DNA from 4 places in the Levilactobacillus sp. FUA 3915 genome. Region 3 is predicted to be linked to each of the others. Evidence: predicted binding sites of a transcription regulator. Region 3 holds the regulator's gene; each other region holds the start of a gene.
The links. Region 3 encodes LexA, which represses DNA repair genes until DNA is damaged. Its sites were predicted from a motif close to CNAACANNTGTTNG; they were not measured.
Positions count from the first base shown of each region.

Region 1: a site for LexA is predicted at 1,528-1,541, ahead of ACEPST_RS08975 (ATP-dependent DNA helicase). Genes of this name have one in related genera too.
Region 2: a site for LexA is predicted at 1,677-1,690, ahead of xerS (tyrosine recombinase XerS). Genes of this name have one in related genera too.
Region 4: a site for LexA is predicted at 2,399-2,412, ahead of ACEPST_RS07150 (Y-family DNA polymerase). Genes of this name have one in related genera too.

Region 1 covers NZ_CP168704.1:1,938,730-1,943,739, forward strand. The annotation lists gene ACEPST_RS08975 (ATP-dependent DNA helicase) at 1-1,475, opposite strand, end outside; gene ACEPST_RS08980 (HPr family phosphocarrier protein) at 1,718-1,948, shown strand; gene ACEPST_RS08985 (hypothetical protein) at 2,923-3,126, shown strand; gene ACEPST_RS08990 (transposase) at 3,267-3,872, shown strand; gene ACEPST_RS08995 (IS30 family transposase) at 3,845-4,924, opposite strand.
Region 2 covers NZ_CP168704.1:2,740,726-2,745,735, reverse strand. The annotation lists gene ACEPST_RS12680 (TetR/AcrR family transcriptional regulator) at 1-413, shown strand, start outside; gene xerS (tyrosine recombinase XerS) at 600-1,664, opposite strand; gene ACEPST_RS12670 (NUDIX hydrolase) at 2,930-3,376, opposite strand; gene msrA (peptide-methionine (S)-S-oxide reductase MsrA) at 3,418-3,939, opposite strand; gene msrB (peptide-methionine (R)-S-oxide reductase MsrB) at 3,958-4,404, opposite strand; gene ACEPST_RS12655 (matrixin family metalloprotease) at 4,586-5,010, opposite strand, start outside.
Region 3 covers NZ_CP168704.1:2,575,380-2,580,389, reverse strand. The annotation lists gene ACEPST_RS11915 (ABC transporter ATP-binding protein) at 1-287, opposite strand, end outside; gene ACEPST_RS11910 (ABC transporter ATP-binding protein) at 277-2,037, opposite strand; gene ACEPST_RS11905 (YneF family protein) at 2,175-2,396, opposite strand; gene ACEPST_RS11900 (DUF896 domain-containing protein) at 2,496-2,744, opposite strand; gene lexA (transcriptional repressor LexA) at 2,933-3,562, shown strand; gene ACEPST_RS11890 (nucleoside 2-deoxyribosyltransferase) at 3,634-4,074, opposite strand; gene ACEPST_RS11885 (hypothetical protein) at 4,383-4,973, shown strand.
Region 4 covers NZ_CP168704.1:1,518,312-1,523,321, reverse strand. The annotation lists gene ACEPST_RS07165 (hypothetical protein) at 1-67, opposite strand, end outside; gene ACEPST_RS07160 (hypothetical protein) at 231-623, opposite strand; gene ACEPST_RS07155 (hypothetical protein) at 636-944, opposite strand; gene ACEPST_RS07150 (Y-family DNA polymerase) at 937-2,235, opposite strand; gene thiE (thiamine phosphate synthase) at 2,932-3,579, opposite strand; gene thiD (bifunctional hydroxymethylpyrimidine kinase/phosphomethylpyrimidine kinase) at 3,579-4,394, opposite strand; gene thiM (hydroxyethylthiazole kinase) at 4,725-5,010, opposite strand, start outside.

The sequences.
Region 1 (5,010 bases), 640 kb from region 3:
TCGCCGATGCGTTGGTAGCTGATGGCGGCGAAGTAGTAGTCGAGGATGGCCTGGGTGAAGGGCGTCTGTGGCTGGTCGACCAACCAGTCGTGAATGGCTTCTACCAAGCGGCTGAGGTCGTGGTCAAAATTTTCCGGCGGCATCAAAAAGGTGCTGTCGGTCTGACCGTCGTCAATCAACGGTTGCGCAATGTCACTGAAGGTGGCGCGCAGGTCTTGGAGCCGGCGTCGTAGCTTGGGCGTGGCTTGTGCCAGGTCCCGACTGGTTTCAATCAAGCGGTCCAGCGGCTGGCTATTGATTTCCGCCGAGTACATATCGCGGGACCGACTGACCAGGTTGTGGGCTTCGTCGATCAGGAAAAAGTTATCGGGGTCCTCAGTCGCAAAGAAGCGTTGGAGGTGGACTTGTGGGTCGAAGAGGTAGTTATAATCGCCGATGATGATATCACAAAAGAGGCTCGCGTCCAGCTGAAATTCAAACGGGTCCAGCGTGTGTTTGCGCGCATATCCTTCGATGACCGGGCGGGTGAGCTGATCATTGTGTTGAATGAGGTCCAGCAAGGCCGGCTTTAACCGGTCGTAATAGCCCAGCATATAAGGGTTCTCGTCGGGCTGAAGGTCGGCTTCCTCTGGAAATTTGATCTTATCCTTGGCCGTCAGGGTGATGCTCTTGAGCTTCAGTCCCTGACTGGCCATCAGGTCGACGGCTTCCTCGGCCACCCGCCGCGTGCTCTGCTTGGCGGTGAGGTAGAAGATGCGTTGAATCACGCCCTCGCCAATCGCCTTGATGGTGGGAAACAGCGTGGAGATGGTCTTCCCGGTCCCAGTTGGGGCCTCCGCGAAGAGGCGTTTGCTGGTGAGAATGGTCTTGTAGACGGCCACGGCGAGTTCGCGTTGGCCCGGCCGATACTGGCCAAATGGGAAGGTCAGCGACTGAATGGTGGGGTCCCGCCGCTCACGCAGGTCCGAACGGAATTTGAGCCAGGTAATGTATTCCGTGATGACCTGTTCAAAGAAGGCTGCGGCCTCTTCACGCGTGATGATTTGGTCCGTTTGGGTCGTCGTTTCCGTGTTGGTCTGAAAGTAGGTCAGGGTCAACGTGACCTGATCTAAATCAGATTCTTTTTCCATTAAAAGGTAGGCATAAATTTTTACCTGGGCCCAGTAGAGGGTTAGGGTGTTGTCGCTCAGCTGATCAAAGACGGTTTCAGACGTCTTGATTTCCTCGATGCTGGCGGCGTCTTCAGTCAGGGTAACCCCGTCGGCCCGGCCGTGAAGCAGGTAGCCGTCGCCGTTTAGGGTCAATTCTTTATCGAGGTAGTATTCCTTTTGATAATTTTCACCGCGTTGTTTCTGTAGACGACGGTGGATCTGTGCGCCCAGTAAGGCCGTGTTCTGGCTGCCGGAAGTGGCACTGAGGTCGCCGGTACGGAGCGTGAACTCCACTAATTCCCGGACGCCAAGTTTGGTGGTCATGCCGCCATCGCCTCCATTTCTGGCAATATCATACCACACTTTGCCCCGGGTTTGAACGCGTGTTCGGAAAGTCATGGACCAAAACGCCATGTGATTTTTTCTAGAGCAGCGGCTGTAAGAAGGGTTCGGTCAGTGACTTTGTGAAAATTGGTAAAAGGTATTGGCAAAGCTAATGTAATCGCTTACAATTAATTCAGAGGTGATTACAGATGAAAACAATCGGATTCCCATTATACCAAGAAATGCCTGCAACTGACGAAAGTGTCGCGCTCCAGAAAATTTGTCAGCGTTACACAGGAACGGCCACGATTCGGGTGCGCAACACGGACCTGAATCCCAAACGAGCCCAGGAGGTCGCGGAGCTTTCAAAACATGGGGGTGACTTTGTGCAGGTGGTGACGGATGGTCCAGACGAGGCCCAATTAGCCGCCGCCATTCATCAGCAATTAGCCAAAGACAAGTATTGTTATTAAGCTGATCGTTGTCAGTGCCTTACCGGGCGGCGAAAATAACATGGAACGCTGGGGCGGACGGCCGAAGCCAAAGAGCGGTCTTCGCCCTCGCTTTGAGCCGTAGGGCACGTCTCAAAGACGCCAATGCCCTAAGCAGCCAAGAATGCTACTAAGGGCATTCCCACGGCTGAAGTTATTTTCGCCGCCCTCACGACTTACACGGTGGTTGTGAGAACCAGTTGTGTTGCCAATTGCTTCGCGACAGTTGTCAGATTTGTTCCCGACGGCGGGCTCAAGAGTCCCTGCTGTGGGGCCGCTTCCAGCCTGAGAGGCGGTCTTCCAGCTCGCCTTTAAGTCTGGAAAGGCACCAGTCTCAAAGGGCGTCCCATGGTCTAAACTGAGAAAGTTCACTCAGTTAAGACCATCGACACGGCTGGGACTCTTGGCTCGCCTCTGGTCACTTACATTGGCGAGTTCATTTCTATGCCTGGTAGCTGACAATGATTGGTATTTAAAATTAAACTTTTTTGCCCCATGGCTTATTCGGTAGCCATGGGGTTTATTTGTTATTAGCAATCGAGGTGGAAGATAGTTAAGAGGACAAACGACAAGGGCCGGCCACAGGCGGTCAAGTTGGGGCTGGGCTGGTGTCAGTCACAGGGATGGTAAAAATGGCTGCTAGTATCAGTGACCAGAGGTGGGCCAAACTGACCAGCTGTGTCGGTGGTCTTGGCTGAGAGCCTTCCAGCCTAGAGCACGGGACGACCTTGGAAACTCGCGGACTTCAGCGAGGTTTCAAGGCGAGGCCCCAGACCGCTTCTTAGGCTGGAGCCGTTCCCCACAGCAGGGCAGTTTGAGCCCACCGCCGGGAACGACAGACGTGCACCAGTTTTTACCAGCCCGGAGGCGACAACAAAGACCAGCCGAAGAGACTTGACGTGGCTGGGGGGATTGGCTAAGCTCGTCTTAAAGACACTAGACAAGGAGGACCTCCCGTGAACGAAGAACAAGTCGAACGGCTCTGCCAGATTGCCCCCAAGTACGGGCTAACTCTTGAGCATCAAGGACTGACCATCACCAAGGTCAATGACCAAGCAACGACACTGGATACGACCGCCTACATGCCCGATCAGTTTGTTGATCTACTGGCCAAAATCATTGCGACCAACATGAAGGCTGACCTCTGGCAGTGGAAGTAGAAAGCAAAATAAAAACACCTCACGAATTTTTTTCGTGGGGTGTTTTTGCTATAGTCCCCTTAAGGTTGACAGATGAAAAACTATAATTCATCTGTTAACTTTAAGGGGATTTTTCTATGCCTAGGACAAGATTTACAGCTATGGAGAAACTGGATATTTTGACTGGTCTATCACAGACCAAGTTGAACAGAAGCAAATACCTTGAGCAATATGGTATTTATGGCTCTACTATTCGTTTGTGGCGAGAACTTTACAAGCGTGATGGCCTCGACGGCCTAGAAGAACGCCATATCTGGACACGTTATAGTGCAAAGACCAAGCAGCAAGCCGTGGAAGCCTATCTAAATGGTAAAGGTAGTTTAGTTGAAATCAGCAATCGTTTTGGATTGAGAAGCGACAAGCAACTTCGCGACTGGATTAAGAAATTCCAGTATAATGGGACCAATAAATCATTGATGGCTACCCCGTCAAGAAGGCAGGTCCGCATTATGAGTCGTAAAACAACATTCGAAGAACGAATTAAAATTGTGGAGTATGTCACAGCTGGAAAGCATTCGTACTCCCAGGCATCCGAACACTTCAACGTCTCTTACCAACAGGTAAGAGCCTGGGTTCTCAAGTCCAAAGATGGTGGGTACACAGCATTAAAGGATGGCCGTGGACGTACTAAACCAGTTGAAGAAATGACTGAAGTTGAACGTTTAAAACTCCCCAATTGTCAAATCAAGTGCAACACAGGACAGTAAGGCGTAAGCATAACAGGATGCATGTTCTTGAAGACCTGTGTTTTGAAGACCTGGGCGGCGCTAGCATAGCCCAGGGATTTACGTAATCGATGGTTAAGTGCGTTTTGAATGGCTTGGATCGTTGGTAGATCAAAGTTCTTGAGAGAGATGCCCTTCGGAATGTACTCACGGATGAGACCGTTGAGATTCTCATTAGACCCTCGTTCAGAGGGCGTATAAGGATGAGCGAAGTAAACTTTGGTTCCTTGGACCTGATCTAGCTCGGCAAACTCACTGCCATTGTCAAATGTGATTGACTGGAAGTTCTTAGGACCATAGGCCGTAATGACCCCTTGAAGTGCCTGGCGGCAAGTGTCAGCGTGGTAGTCAGGAATCTTAACGATGATTTCAAAACGACTGACACGCTCGGTCAATGTCATCAGTGCGGGTTCGCTAGTAACCCGCTTGCCCTTAACTAGATCTCCTTCCCAGTCGCCCACCAAGATACGTTGGTCGACGATAGCTGGGCGCTCATCGATTGAGCTGCCCAATATCTTCTTATTCTTTCGGGAGCGAGCTCGACGAGTGCTCTTTACTCGACGACGTAGTTTGACTGGTAAATCAGCGTTACACAGATTCAGATAGCCTAAATCAATGTATCGATAAACAGTAGGTGTCGATGGGCAAGGCTTGTCAGGGTAAAGCTGATGGAATCGGTGGACGAAGCTATCGACACTATCGACTCTAATCTTCGTTTTAAGCGCTTCGACTAATAGCTTGAAGAAGAGCCAGCAACGCTTTAGCAAGCCCTTAGAATGACATTTAAGGCGGTCTTTTTCATAGACAGCCTGTCCTGCTTCAGCAAAATATTGATAGTATGGCAGATAGTCGGAGTTAAGCTGGCGAACCGTGCCACGCTTGATTTCGCGTGAGATAGTACTGGGATTTCGATGAAGATTACGAGCAATTTGGCGAACAGATTGGTGGTCCTTCAAGAACGCTTCAATTTGGCCACGCTCTTCGGCAGAGAGTTGTTGGTAAGTAATGGTAGTGGTATGATTTGACTGGGTCATGGAGATACCTCTTTCTTTTTGGTTTGGTCGCTTAAAAGTATAGGTCTCCATGGCCTATTTGTTTACCCTCAATGTCTTAAGGGGTG
Region 2 (5,010 bases), 170 kb from region 3:
TCCTGGCAGCATTGCGAACACAGATAGGAAAATTTAATTTAGAAGTTCCCGATACTGGTAGTGTAAAAAAAGACTTAATCAAGTTGTTTGATGAAATAGTAAACGCAATGTCTCAAATGAATTATCAAAATATGATTGGGCTTGCTAAAGAACGACTGGGGAGTATTACTCTTGGCGAGTATTTTGACAAGCTTAATCGGGATAATTATCTGACTCAGATTGTTAAAAAAATATTTGATCAGGCACGAGTTCGCGGTGATTTGAAGGCTGAAATGCCCCAACAGTTTTATAACATGCCTATTTTACTAACACTCGATACTTTATTTGATGATGAGCCAATAACTAAGCAACGTTTTCATAACTTGGTCAATATGGCTTTGATGCCTGTGTATGACCGTTTTCTAAATGAATGAATATTACTAATGCCCTCAGAAATGGTATAAATAACTTGGTATGAAAAATGCCGCAACTAGCCAAATTTATGGGAGACTAAAAGCCAGATTCCTCATGAAAGGAGATCTGGCTTTTTTAAACTTAAATTGCTGATTTTAAATTAAATCCAAAATAAAGTCCATTTTTAAGCGAAATCAATTAACATTTTACATTTTCTCCAACCCATGCCGTTGTTCCTCGTCAATGATATGGGTGTACAGCCCGGTCGCACTAGTTGAGTTCTGGCCCAACTGGGTGGCCACAAGCTGTTCATTCTTGGTGGCGAGGTAGAGTTTTGAGGCTAACGTGTGCCGGAGCTTATGTGGGGTGATACGGACCTTAAACGCGCTGGAGTACTTGGCCACCATTTTTTCCATGGAGTTGGCCTGCATGCGTGAGGCCTGCCCACGATAGCTACTGAGAAATAGGGCCCGGTCGCTGCTGGTAGCGTGATAAATCGCTGTGCGGTGGTCAACGTAGTCTTGGATGTAAGGCAACGTCCATGGCGCAATCGGAACGGTATCTCGTTGGCCACCCTTACGGACCACGCCAATCGTCCCCGTCTTCAAGTTCAGGTGGCGCAGGTCAGCATTGGCGGCCTCCGAGACCCGTAAGCCGCTGCCCAGCAGGAGGGCGTTGATGGCCAGGTCTCGCTGCTTATCCCGGTGAAAGTACCGTTTCTTGGCCGGTGACAATAAGCCTTCGTATTTTTCGTCGATAAAAGCCAGGTAATCATGATCCGTGTTGCCCAGCATGAGCTTGGTCTTTAAGTTGGCCGCTCGGGTCGCGTAGGTCTCACTGGTTCGCACCAGGGCAATCTTGTGCATCACGTTACGGTCGAAGTAGGCTTCACCGTGCTCGTCTTCGGTGTCTTCCGTTAGGTATTTGAAGAGCGACGAGAGGGCGTTTAACGAACGGTTAATGGTTGGATGCGTTCGGCTACCAGGGGCACCCGTGAGCTTGGTTTGATTCAGCAGGGCGGACTTGTACAACTCAACGGTTTCTTTCTTTAAAGTAGCCAACACCTGAATATCAATATCAGCGGGGCGGCTGGCCGGGGTTAAGCCTTCACTGATCAGCCAGTTGAAGAAGCGCCGGTACTCGGTTAGATATTGATAGAGGGTGGCTGGGGACAGGGGGACGGTCGCCTTGGCCTGGTAGTATTCCTGGACGTACCAGGGCGCGGTGGCCAGTTCTTCGCTAATTAATTTTAAATAATGTTGCTTCTCCATAGAAGTGGCCTCCAAACGTATGTTCTCATATTTTATATGATACCGGTGAATGAGCAAATAAGCAAGTCCCCCGCCTTATTTTTAGCTACTACTATCTTTAAAATATTTGTTTTAATGAAAGTAGTCGTTTGAATGGTGCCGGCATGACCTGAGGAGCTAGTTAACGTGTTTAGGTGCAAAATGCCTGTGATGCCTGTTATATAGGCCTTTTTAACGACATGTGGGCTATGTTTTATGTTGAGGGGCATGTTTACTTATGGTACTTTTGAAGTTGACAAATAGCCGTTAAATACTGATGTAGCAGCATTCGTTGGGGGCTCAAGTTCCTAATCATGTGCTAGCAATATCGCATGAAATTGACAATCAGCATAAGCCGTAAACACTGTTGCAACGGCGTTTTAGGCCTATAACACGTCACGCATGCAGCATCATGCCTAGGAAGAAAACGTCGTCTGGACACTATTGGAACTATATTTATGGAACAAAGCCCAACTAACCAGTCGCTGATACCCACGCCAGCGATGACAATCATCAGCAATGTCTACGTGTATCCGTTAGACAGACCATGTAGATCATCTACGATTAAGCTCAGCAATTGCCATCACCGAGCCAGGCAGCAAGTACTTTCCAATCACTGACTAGTAATCCGCGTTCATCTGGTACTTTAGCTTAAGAACCGGTAGCAATCTCAGAGGACCAAGTGCTATCGGAATCAACGGTCATCACGTGATTTGGGACGTTGATTCTAAGCACACGTTCAGACTTTAGACGGAGACCTGACCATGAGATCAACGGAGAATCCGCCTGTAATTTGATGATTTTGGCTGGTCTTAGCTGGTGAATAGGTTTGCTGGCAGCATGCAGTTGTGACAGCAACACTTAATTGAAATTAAACTGATTTAGCTGCGGACGGCTGGATTGCAGTCGGTAAGTTTGCCAGTTCGTTTAAGCTAGCGGTGACGCAAGCAATCTGCTGAGCATCATGATCGTTAGACACACGTATGTCGTCAGCGACTTGCTGTTCAACTTGGCTAACATGTTTTTCAAATCAGTAACAGCAAGTCCATAAGTGGCATTGCAAAATAAATCGACGCAAATCAAAGAAAGGGCATGGCCATTCTTCATGCCTAAATCAGAAAACTATTCTACTTTACATAATATATATTATCGAAAGTAGTGGTTCACTCAAAAAAATACCGCCCCAGAGCCAAAATAAAAAATCAGCTGGCAAATTGTCTAATGACTTTTCACCACCTGATTTTTTATTAACGTTTCTCTGTCGCCAACACGTTTAAAATTTGTTGCGTGATTGGCGTTAAGTTTGCTGGCATTGCTTCCCAGTCAAAAAACTTGGCGTCGCTGGTTTCGTCATCGTCGCCGCTGGGTTCACCAGTCGCGGTCAGCTCGTACACGACCGTGACCGAATCTATCTGGTCACCGTTGGGATATTGATATTGCATGCCAGTGCCGCTCACGACCGTCAACAAATTTGCCGACTGCGCCACCAGACCCGTTTCTTCATGCAATTCACGTTTGGCTGTGGTCAGCGTGCTTTCATTTAATTCCTTAGATCCGGCTGGCAAGCCCCAAGCGTGATTGTCCGTTCGTTTGACTAACAAAACTGCTTGCTGACGTTGAACGATGGCTGCGGCACCAACCACGATCAACGGTTCGGCGCCAACTTGTTGGCGTAAATCTAATACATAACCCACACGTCTTCACCAACCTTTATTTGTATTTACCAAAAAGCGTTTTAATGCCATTTGTTCTGAATGAAGTCCTGACGGCCGCCCATTTCCTCAATCTGATAACGGAACGGGTTTTTCCGGTAGAAGTCTTGGTGTTCCTCTTCGGCCGGATAAAATGGCTGCACGTCTTCAATCTGCGTCACGATGGGCTCATCAAAGCGTCCACTACTGGCTAAGGCCGCCTTAGAGGCTTCAGCTGCTTGACGTTGGGCCGGGCCATCAACGAAAATCACGGGCCGGTAACTGTCGCCCCGGTCCTGAAACTGGCCGCTGGCGTCGGTTGGATCCGTTTGGCGCCAATAGATTTCAACAAGGTCCGCGTAACTGATGACGGTCGGATCAAAGGTAATTTTCACGGCTTCAGTGTGACCGGTCGTATGACTGGCCACCTCGGCGTACGTGGGATTGACCGTGTGACCGCCGGTAAAGCCGGAAACGACCGACTGAATCCCTGGCTGGGTGTCAAATGGCTGAACCATACACCAGAAGCAGCCGCCCGCAAAAATTGCAGTTTCTGTTTGTGCCATGTGGAGACCTCCGTATAGTTATTTATCAAAAAGTTGGGCAAAGTTGTGATAGCCCTTAGCTTCCAGCTGATCAGCCGGAATGAACTTCAGGGCAGCGGAGTTGATGCAGTAGCGCAAACCACCCTGGTCCTGTGGGCCATCGGTAAAGACGTGCCCCAAGTGGGAACCGGCGTCCGTGCTCCGAACTTCCTGGCGGGACATGCCAAATGAATGGTCCGTGTTTTCGGTCACGTGACTGGCATCGATGGGCTTGGTGAAGGATGGCCACCCGCAGCCCGCGTCGTACTTATCCGTTGAGCTGAATAACGGTTGACCACTCACCACGTCCACGTAGATTCCCTGCTCGTAAAAGGCATCATACTTACCGGTGAACGCTGCCTCAGTGGCCGCGTGTTGGGTCACCGCATACTCTTCAGCGGTTAATCGTTGCTTTAAATCGGCTTGACTTTCTTTTTCTTCTGCCATACTGAATTCCTCCAATCAATTGCGTACAACTTATTTACTCTATTACCAGTCTAAAACTTTTAGCGTTAAACGCAAGTAATTTGTCTAATCGTTTTCTAATAATAAATCAAAAAGTGGTCAGCCGCCATTTCTGACGGGACTGACCACTTCACTGTGAACCGGTTTCTTGTCTAAATTGTCCCTATTCCGCGGATTGTCCGGCCGGGGTCTTGTAACGTAATTCAACGCCCTCAATATCAACCTTCTGAATGCCCACAGCGCGGTTCCGGTAGTACATCACGCTCTTCTTGGATGGGTTGTGCGCGAGCCCCATGGTGTGTCCGAGTTCGTGCTCCGCCACGTGTAGGTCGTCGGAACGTGAGTAGCCATAAGCCGTCAACAGAGTTGGGTTCAACGTTGCCGAAACCTTGCGCAAGTAGTCGCGGTTAGCCGTGTATTCGGTCAGTCCAACGTCTTCGCCTAAGGTTTTGGCCTGGGCAACTGAGGCGGTCGTCAGGTCAATTTGGGCATTTCCCTTAGTGCCCGCCTTGAAATGAAAGGCCCCCGTGTGATTCCAAGCAGAAATAGCTGATTCCCAAATCTTGCGGTAATAGTTAGACTTCGTGG
Region 3 (5,010 bases):
CAGAATTGGAAGACCGCCTTGACGACCATCCCGAACAGGTAGAGGCCGGCAAACATCCACATAATGGCAATCGTGGCGTTGCTAGTTCGTAAATACTTGTCCATGTAAGTCTGGAGCAGCCAAGGCAGGAAGACGTTCACGGCACTGATCAGCGCCGACAAGATGACGGAGCCGACGAAGAACCATTTGTAGGGCGCGGCAAAATGAAAGAGTCGCTTGACCACCGTCAGTTGTTCCTTGGTCGACATGCTATGGGCCCAAGCGGATTCGTGTGGTTTATCTGCCATCACTGACGCCTCCCTTCACCTGAGTTTCAAGTTGTTGTTGCGTAAACATGCGTTGGTACCAGCCGTGAGACGCCATCAATTGTTCATGCGTCCCCCGTTCGGCCACGGCACCGTCGCTGAGTACCAGAATTTCATCGGCATTCATCACGGAACTTAACCGATGCGCAGAAATAATCGTGGTCTTGTTGGCCCGTTCAGCCTTCAGGTTGGCGAGAATTTCCGCTTCCGTTTCGGCATCGACCGCGGACAAAGCATCATCCAAAATCAATAGTTCTGGATTGATCAACAGGGCACGGGCAATCGCTAACCGTTGGCGTTGACCCCCAGACAAGGAAATCCCTTCCTCACCCACTTCGGTATCGTAACCAGCCGGCAGTTTGGCGATTTGCCCGGCCAGATCACTCTTGGCCGCAGCCGCCTCGACCTGTTCTTGGGTCGCATCCGGTTGGGCAAAACGAATATTTTCAAAAATGTTCGAAGAGAATAGGAAGCTTTCTTGTGGCACGTACCCAATTGCCGGCAGATAACTGTCCAGCGCGTAGTCCTTAATCGGATGACCCCCAAAGTCAATTTCACCGGAATAGTTGTCAAACTCCCGCAAAATTAATTTCATAATCGTGGACTTCCCAGCCCCAACTCGGCCAACAATGCCCAAGGTGTGGCCGGCTGGCAATTCAAAATCAACCTGCTGCAGGCTAGCCCCACCGTCGTCTGGGTAATCAAATTGGTTCACGTGGTAACTGATAGTCCCCTGTGGCCGTTGTTGAATCCCATCTTTTTGGTCGATGATATGGGTCTTCTCGTTCAACAGTTCCATGACCCGGTCGTAACTGGCATTCCCCCGTTCCATGGTGTTGAACAGCATCCCCACGGCAAACATCGGCCAGATCATCATGGCCAGATAGCTGATAAAGGACACCAGGTTCCCAATGGTAATGATGTTGTGGGTGACAAACAGTCCTCCAAGGACAATCGTTGCCACGTAGGAAATCGAGATGATCAACGTGATGGCTGGGTCAAACATGGAATCCAACCGGTTAACCCGGCGATTAATCCCAATGGTCCGGTCAACTTGGGCATCGAAGTCCGCCACGTCCGCATCGTCTTGGCCCAAGGCCTTAATGACCTTGATGCCGCTGATACTTTCCTGGGCCTTGTTGTTCAGCCGAGAAAAGGCTGCTTGGGATTCACCAAAGGCTCGGTGAATCTTTTGTCCCAGGTACCAGGAAACGACCGCCAACAGGGGGAATGGAATAATGGCTAAGAGAGTCAGCCGCCAATCAATTAAGGCCATCATGGCAATCAGCGTGGTGCCCCCCGTAATAATAGCATCGGCAAACTGGAGAATCCCCCCACCGGCCACCCGTTGAATGGCTTCCAGGTCGTTGGTGGCGTGGGCCATCAAGTCCCCGGTCCGGTACTTCTGGTAGAAGACCCGGTCCATTTTCATAAAGTGCCCAAAGAGTCGATTCCGCAGCAGTTGTTCGAGTCGCGCAGCCCCACCCCAAATGGCATTGCGCCAGATGTATCGGGTCCCGTACTGGGCCAGCGCTGCTAGCGTCACGAACAGCAGATCAAGCAGCAATAAATGGCTCGTCATGGTCTGCCCGTGAATGCCATCCACCATGTTCCCGATGATGCGAGGGGGCACGATGGCAATGATAGCCGTCAACAAGAGGCCAATGACCCCTATCAGATACCGTCGCCATTCCAGACGAAAGTACCAGGATAATTTGCGAAAGATACTCACGAACATCCCTCCTTAAAAATTAGAATATGATTAAAATATAGCACAGACTTTATCATTTTACTGGAATTTTCATAAAATACAATCAAAAAGACTCGCCTCCAGGAAATAAGCTGGAAGCGAGTCTCAATAAAGCCAATTTATTTTTTAGCGTTTTGTTGCATCGCGTTCATCATTTGATGAAGCTTTCGTTGTGAAGGCTTTTGCCCCATTTGCAACATCATTGCCCGTAATTGGTCTTCGTTAATTGGTGGATTGTCTTTCAGATAGTTTTCCATGTACTTCCGTGCGCCGAAAAAGCCACCCGCTGCGCAGGCCAGGCCGACGACGATCACGATTAAGATCCAGATCCAAGTTGCCAAGTTCGTTCCCCTCCTTTGATGAAGTCATTCATTTAACAATTCTACACAAACTTAAGGGAAATTAAAAGAGCGAATCCCAAAAAGGACTCGCTTCTTTCCTTAATCGTCACGTAAACCTTTGTTCCGTTGAATCTGCCGGACCTTTTCAGGGGTAACTTCCTTACCATCCTTGTTGTAGACCTGCAGCATTTCAACTTGGCTCCGGAAACTCTGCTTGAATAACTTCAGGTATTGTTGGCGTAAGTCAGCGCGTTCGCTCTTTTCGGCCTCGGTCAAGCCTTCAGCCTTGTTCTTGTGTGCCAGCTCGTTGATCCGGGCCAGCAAGGTGTCCATTGTCGTGTCTGCCATGAACGACCCTCCTTTAATTTCAGTATTTTTGTGGGTATTAACCCCGCTTTTTCAAGTCAGGGTCTATCATATCAGGGTTAATTTTAGATTTCAACTTATTTACCCGAACATCTGTTTGAAAATGTTCGGTCTGTATGCTACACTAACACTAAACTATACTACGAATGACGAACGAGGTGGCAGAAAAAATGAGTAAAGCTTCTGAAAGCAAACAAATCGCCGTTCTCCGCTTCATTTGGGAACGAGTCAATGAAAAAGGGTATCCGCCAACCGTCCGGGAGATTGGTGAAGCCGTATCGCTCTCTTCAACCTCTACGGTTCATGGCCACATCGCCCGCCTGGAAAAAAAGGGCTTGCTGGTCAAGGACCCCACTAAGCCCCGGGCACTAGAAGTCACGCCCGCTGGTTTGGAAGAACTAGGCGTCCACGAGGAACAGACCCGAATTCCAGTCTTAGGCACCGTTACCGCCGGCGAACCGATTCTGGCCGTTCAGGAAGCCACGGACTACTTCCCAGTTCCCCCAGAATTTGAAAACGACGACGATCAACTCTTCATGTTGACGATTCGCGGCGAAAGTATGATCAACATCGGCATTTTAAACGGTGACCAAGTCATTGTCCGTCGGCAACAATCCGCGGACAACGGTGACATTGTCATCGCCATGACCGAGGAAAACGAAGCCACTTGCAAGCGATTCTTTAAGGAAGCCGACCATTTCCGGTTACAACCCGAAAATGATACCATGGCGCCCATCATCTTGAATCACGTTAGCATTTTAGGCCGCGTTGTGGGTCTCTTCCGCGACGACGTTCACTAACAAGGGACAATCAAAATCACCCGCCACAGCAAATGTGGCGGGTGATTTTTTCATTCATCGTTAATGCAAGACTAGATGACTTTCCCTTGATAGTGACTTTCGGGAAGCGTCGCAAAGTCATAGGCGGCCAGCGCTTCGGCTTCGCGTAAGTAGGCATGTAGCCCTTCCGCCAGCATCAGGTTTAAAATGGTATCCTTTTCATGGAGAACGACTACCGGTTTCTTACTGTGGAAGGCATAGCCAATTTCAAAGGCGGTACCAGAATCCACCTGATCATCCACGAAATCGACCAGGGCCACCACAACGTCGGCCTCGTCAATCTGGTGGACATCCATTTGGAAGGTTTGGGTGGCCCACTCGGCCGTGCCCATTTCTAAACCAGGAATCTCACTCAAACGGGGACTAAAGACATTGGCGACCCGGGGATTGGCAGCCAAGGCCTTTTCCGCGCGTTCAATCCGGGAAATTTGTTCGTCATCAAAGAAGGGACCTGCTAAATAAACGTTCGTCACTCTAATCTCCTCATTTCTCTCTTTATTACGATTAATTATACCGGAAATGTTAACTCTTGGCGACTATTTTTTGATTAATATTCGGTTATAATTCACACAATCCGGATTTTAATCATTTGTCAGTTCTAATTATTCGACTTTAAACCTTTTTTCACGAACCTTTTGACCCTTAATACTGTCACTGACCCAGTCAAGGTCTCCCACCTTAGTGCAGTTGTTTCATTCTCTAATTGATTCATGCTATACTGAGACTAATTAAACGGCGGTCGCATCAGCCTAAACCGCCCTAACCTACGGAGGGGTCCATCATGTTTTTAGGTATTACTATTTTGGGGGTCATCTTCATTATCATCACCGCGTTTTCCGTCGTCAATGCTAGTCGTCGGGGGGAATCCAAGCGCAGTTCCATCATCGTCCTGGTCATCACCGTTCTGGTCACCGTGGGCGCAATCACCCAGTTGCCCTTCTGGTCAGCGTCCTCGACTCACGACAAGGCGACTCAGACCAGTAAGCAATCATCATCACTAAGCTCGCAATCCGGGCAAGCCTTCGCCACGAGCGACAAGACGGCTACCCGCGCCGACAACGAAAAACAAGTCAAGACGCAGTTGGCCAAGTCCCTAGTCAAGCTAGGCACCGTTACCTTCGATCACGCCAGCAAGACCTACACGTTGACTATCACCAACAAGAGTCTCAAGAAAACTATTAAGGGCTTAAAGGCCGACCCGAGTCAGGCCAAGGCCGCCAAGTGGCCGAAGTTCGTCGACAACTTTACCAAGACCAGCCAATCGCTCAAGAAGGCCCTCGGTCCCGGTTACCAGCTGGTCATGCGCGTTGGTGATCAATCCCCCGTGCTGGTGTTTAAGGACGGGTATGTAACGAAGAATATTTTTGAATAGTGCCATCGGCTCGGCTACTCACAACTGAACACCCCAC
Region 4 (5,010 bases), 1.1 Mb from region 3:
CTCTCATTTCTTGGCGGGTCGTGCGTCGTAGACTAACCTTAACATGACGCGTTTCCAGTAATTTCAATTGCTAGACACCTCCCTTAGATCCATCCCTAACCTTACTTGTTTACCAGGTAAATCGCCACAGTAATCGCACCCATGGGATTATCCGGTCAACCGGTTGTTAGTCGCCGGACCCAAGGACTTTCTATATAACTAAAAGAAGCACCCTCACCAAATCAACTTGGTCAGGGTGCTTCTTTGGTTGGTGCCACGCACCGAATCGCCGCCAGCTGGAGCCGACGGAATTCACCGGAAGCCAGTTGAATCACGATTTGGTCGTCAAATTCGCCCACGACCACGCCGTCGATGACGGTGATGGCCTGGTTATCATCGAGCACGTTAAGCTGGAGATGGACCGGACGATGGCTTTGCCAGGCTGCGACGAGACGCTCACTGACGTCCGCCGCAGTTTGCTCTGGCAATGGCTGTTCCACCTGCTCCGCCGCGTGCATTTTGGCCAAAGCACTGGTGTGGTCGGACAGGTAGAACCCGCCCCACTTCAACATGCCTCGGTCCTGGTAATCGCGCTGAAAAAAATCTTGCGCGAGCTGATCATCTGACGATTTTTTCAGGTACATGGCGTTCACTTCCTAGCGAATCCAGCGTTGACTCAACGGCCAGCGCACGTGACCGAAGTCAACAAAATTTAGTGTCAGCGCGGTCCCCTGCCGCATTTGACTGATGACGCGTTCTAAGACTTCCAGGTCGGTCGTCCGCAGCGAGTGCAAGGGAATCGACCGTTCCCGATGTTTCGGCCGGCGAATGTCCAAGAAAAAATTGAACACGTGACCGTACTGATTGTTGACCACGTCGATGCGATACTGGTAATGCCACTGCGCGGTAAATAGCGGCTTCAGGCGTTCTAGAATCAACGTCGCTTCCTTAGCTTCATCAATCAAAACTATTCCCCCCATTATGCCCACCGACCAGCGAAGCCCGACTTAACATGGTCCCGCCATGCATCAGACTGCTGGCTGGAATCACAGCCGTCTTGCCAAATTTATCCCGGAGCTCATCGAGAATCCGGTCGAACCGGTCATCCTTAATTTGTCGGTCAGGTTTTTGAAATAGGTCTAGCTGCAGGTTGCCGCTGTGACTTAGCCGTGAGAGGCCCACGCCCAAGTTCCGGACGGGTTGCCCCTCCCAATTTTCTCGAAACAACGTCATGAATTCCCGGATAATCGTCTGGGCGTTGTCGGTCGGGTCAATGCGGCGGCTATGACTCATGCCACTGCGGCCGTCGCTGGCTTTGCCATCCCAAGCAAAGCCCACGAAGAGACTGATACAGCCAGCCTGCTGGTGGTGATGTCGCATGCGGGAGGTCGTCTGCTGGACGATTTCGCGCAGGACCAATTCAATTTCTCGTTGGACACGGTAGTCACGGGGCAAGACCTGCGAGTTGCTCCAACTCTTCTCCTTGGGCGGACGGACCTGTTGGAAATGACTGCGGTCGATGCCCCAAGCTAGCGCGAAGAGTTGCGCGCCAATCATCCCCATTTCATGGCGGAGTTCATACGGATTGACGTGGGCCAAGTCGCCCATGCTGTGAATGTCCAATCGTTGAAGGTGCGCGGCCGTCCGGTGCCCGATGCTCCAGACCTTTTCTAAATTGGTGATCGGCCAAATGTGCTCGGGAAAGGTCTCGTAGGTCAGGCGACCGATCAGTTCGTGGTCGTGCTTCGCCTGCAGGTCGAGGGCCAGCTTGGCCTGCACGGGGTTCTCGCCAATGCCCACGGTGGTGTACAACCCCAGCTCGTTACGGATGCGCAACTGAATCTTGCGCGCCACCTCTTCTGGCGTGCGGCCAAATAACCGCCACGACTTGGTCATATCCAGAATGGATTCGTCGATTGAATAGGGAAAGAGATCGGTATCCGCCACGTACTCACGGAAAATTTTGTTGATAGCCAGGTTCTTTTGAATGTACAGATTCATGCGCGGCGGCACCACCAGAATCCGTTCATCGTGCGGAACCTCGTATTGCCGCGACACGTTGCTGATACCAAACAACTTCTTCGCCATGGGCGAGGCTGCTAGCACCAGGCCACTCCCCGTGTTGTCTGCCTCCGACATCACAATGATGACTGATTTCAGCGGATTCAGTCCCCGCTCAACGCTCTCGACGCTGGCGTAAAAGGACTTATTATCAATCATGAAAAACAATCCGTGTGGTTCCTGCGAGTAATCCATGGCACATGCCTCCCTTGGTTTAGGCTTTTGCGTTACCCAGTCTCCTGAGACAGATACTAGCCTCAACCGTTATCTGACCACGTTAAGCACAAACTATCTGGGCCAGGTCTTTCCTATCCAACTAACGTAAACAAGTGCTTAACAACTTGCTGTTCTCATTATACGAACACTTGTTCTGATTTGCAAGGGAAAATTATCGAATCCTGGCCAATTTTTTTGCGATTAATCGACTGAGAACCCGCTCAGGCATCAGCTCATTTCACTTATCCCATGATTAGCGGTTATGAGTAGTTACCAATTTTTTAATAATATGTGGCACTCCGTAAACTACGCAAGCGGCTCACCATCTTGCAACCATCATTCATTTACTTAACCAACATTCTGTTATTTCATTCATTTTTGATAGCTTTTATTTGCGAGTCGTGTTAGAATGTACTTGTGAAGTTAGCCCTAGTCAACTAGCTTCCTCAACTTTTAAAACAGGATTGGTTTGCCGCACTTAAACACGGTGAAATCGATCCTGTTTTTTTCGTGATTTTAACGATTTAATTTGTCTGTTACAACTAGTCGGTTCTGTCCAACTGTATGCGCTTACCAATTTGAACCTTTTCGCCCACAATCGATTAGTTGCGTGAAAAAGCACCACGGCAGTCCTTTAGGACACGTTCCGTGGTGCTTCCTTTGCTTCTATTTAATTTAAAAGGCTTGGCGCATCGCTTGCACGTCTGCGGCTGGGTTCACGCTACGCGTCAGTAGCGTGATGACTGCCACGCCGGCAGCCCCGCTCTTGGCGATGGCTGGCAATGAGGCAACCGTCACGCCGCCAATGGCCACGATGGGCACGTTGGCTTGCTCAACCAATTTTTGCAACCCCTCGACGCCCATGGCTGGGTCGGCGTCGTCCTTTGACACCGTTGGGTAAATGGGGCCGCTGCCGATGTAGTCGATGCCCCGCAATTTATTCGCCGCTGCGACCTGCTTGGCCGTGTTGCAGGACAGGCCGATAAACATATCCCGGTCGGCCACTTCCTTGATCACACTCTGAATTTTCTGGTCGCTTTGGCCCACGTGGATACCGTCCGCGTTTAGCAGCAGTGCCAGTTCCACATCATCATCCACGATAAAGGGAATGTTGGCGTCGTGACACTGGACTCGCAAATCGCTGCCCAACGCCAACCGTTGTTCCTCGGTCAGCTGGCTGTTGCCCTTGTCCCGAAACTGAAAGGCCGTGATGCCGGCGTCTAACATGGTCGCCAACACCTGACGTAAATCTTGACCGGGAACGTCCTGGCTCCCCGCCACAAAGTAGGCCCGCAATAGGCCTGGTTCAAACGTTACTGACATTACTCAGCGCCTCCTTGATTGTATGCCCAATGATTCAGTGGGCCGTGACCATTGCCGACCGCGATGGGATTCGCGATGGCCGCCGTCACGTAATCTTTACCGATTCGAATAGCCGATTCAAAATCCTTGCCCTTGGCGAGTTCGGCGGTGATGCACGACGATAGCGTGTCGCCCGTTCCGTGCGTCCGGACCGTATCCACCCGTGGCGCTGTCAGCCAAAATGACCGACCGTCTTCTAACAAGACAAAATCACTCGCCTGTTCCGGCGTGGCCTCGTGACCACCTTTGATGATGACGTTCTTGGCGCCGAGGTCCTGCAAGGCCACCGCCGCACGTTCCATCCCCTGGCTATCGGTGATGGCCGTGCCAGTCAAGCGTTCGGCCTCCGGTAAGTTGGGCGTCAACACGTCTGCCAATGGCACGAGTTCATCGCGCACCGTGGCGACCGCGTCGTCTGCCAACAGGGCCGCGCCGCCCTTGGCAATCATCACGGGGTCAACCGTTAAGGGACCAAAATTGTACTTTTTCAAATTTTCAACGACGCCGTGCACGTGCTCGGCATCCGCTAACATCCCGGTCTTGCAGGCTCGAATCTTCAGGTCCGCCGCCAGGGACGCAAATTGTTCATCGATCAATTTCTGCGGCAGCGCCATAAAGTCCTGCACCCCCAACGTGTTTTGCGCGGTCACCGCGACAATCACGGCCGTTGCGAAAACGTTCCGTTCCTGCATCGTTTTTAAATCCGCCATGACGCCGGCACCGCCGCCGCTGTCGGTCCCCGCAATCGTCAAGGTTTGTGGAAATTCATTTGCCATACTACCTTCATCCCTTCATCTGTCCGGGTTCCAGCTCGCAGTCGCCTCCGGGATAATGAAAATTGGGCCGGAACGCGGTGGGGAGGACGCCCGGAGCCTAAGTGCGGTCTCCGGACTCGCTTTGAACCGCCAAGCCCGCGTTTCAAAGACGCCATTTCCTGATTTCATCAGGAAATCCCACTGCTGAGCCCATTTTCATTATCCCTCCGGCTGACACAAGCCGAGCCCGAACAGCCAGTCTTTGCTTGGTTTTACTTCTTGATGTTTGCCACCCTCATGGCTTTAGCCACTCAATGCTTTTTCTGTGGTACTTGTGAATCCCTGGTTCTTTTACGCAAAGTCGGCGATGCCCTCAATGTCCGCAACCGTAGTCGTTTGCAGGGCGTCTAGGAGTTTCATGATGAACGTGCCCGCACCCAGGTTTGGCGTGGCGTCGTGGACCAGTTGGCCCGTGGCCGCGAAGACCAGGCAGGCCGTTTGCGCTGCTTCATAGTAATCGTCCGTGACCGCGCAGAAAGCCGCCACGATGCTCGACAGCATGTCGCCAGACCCCACGTGGACCTGGAACAAGGACGTGCCGTTTTTGACCTTGACCGCCTGGGTGCCGTCGGTGATG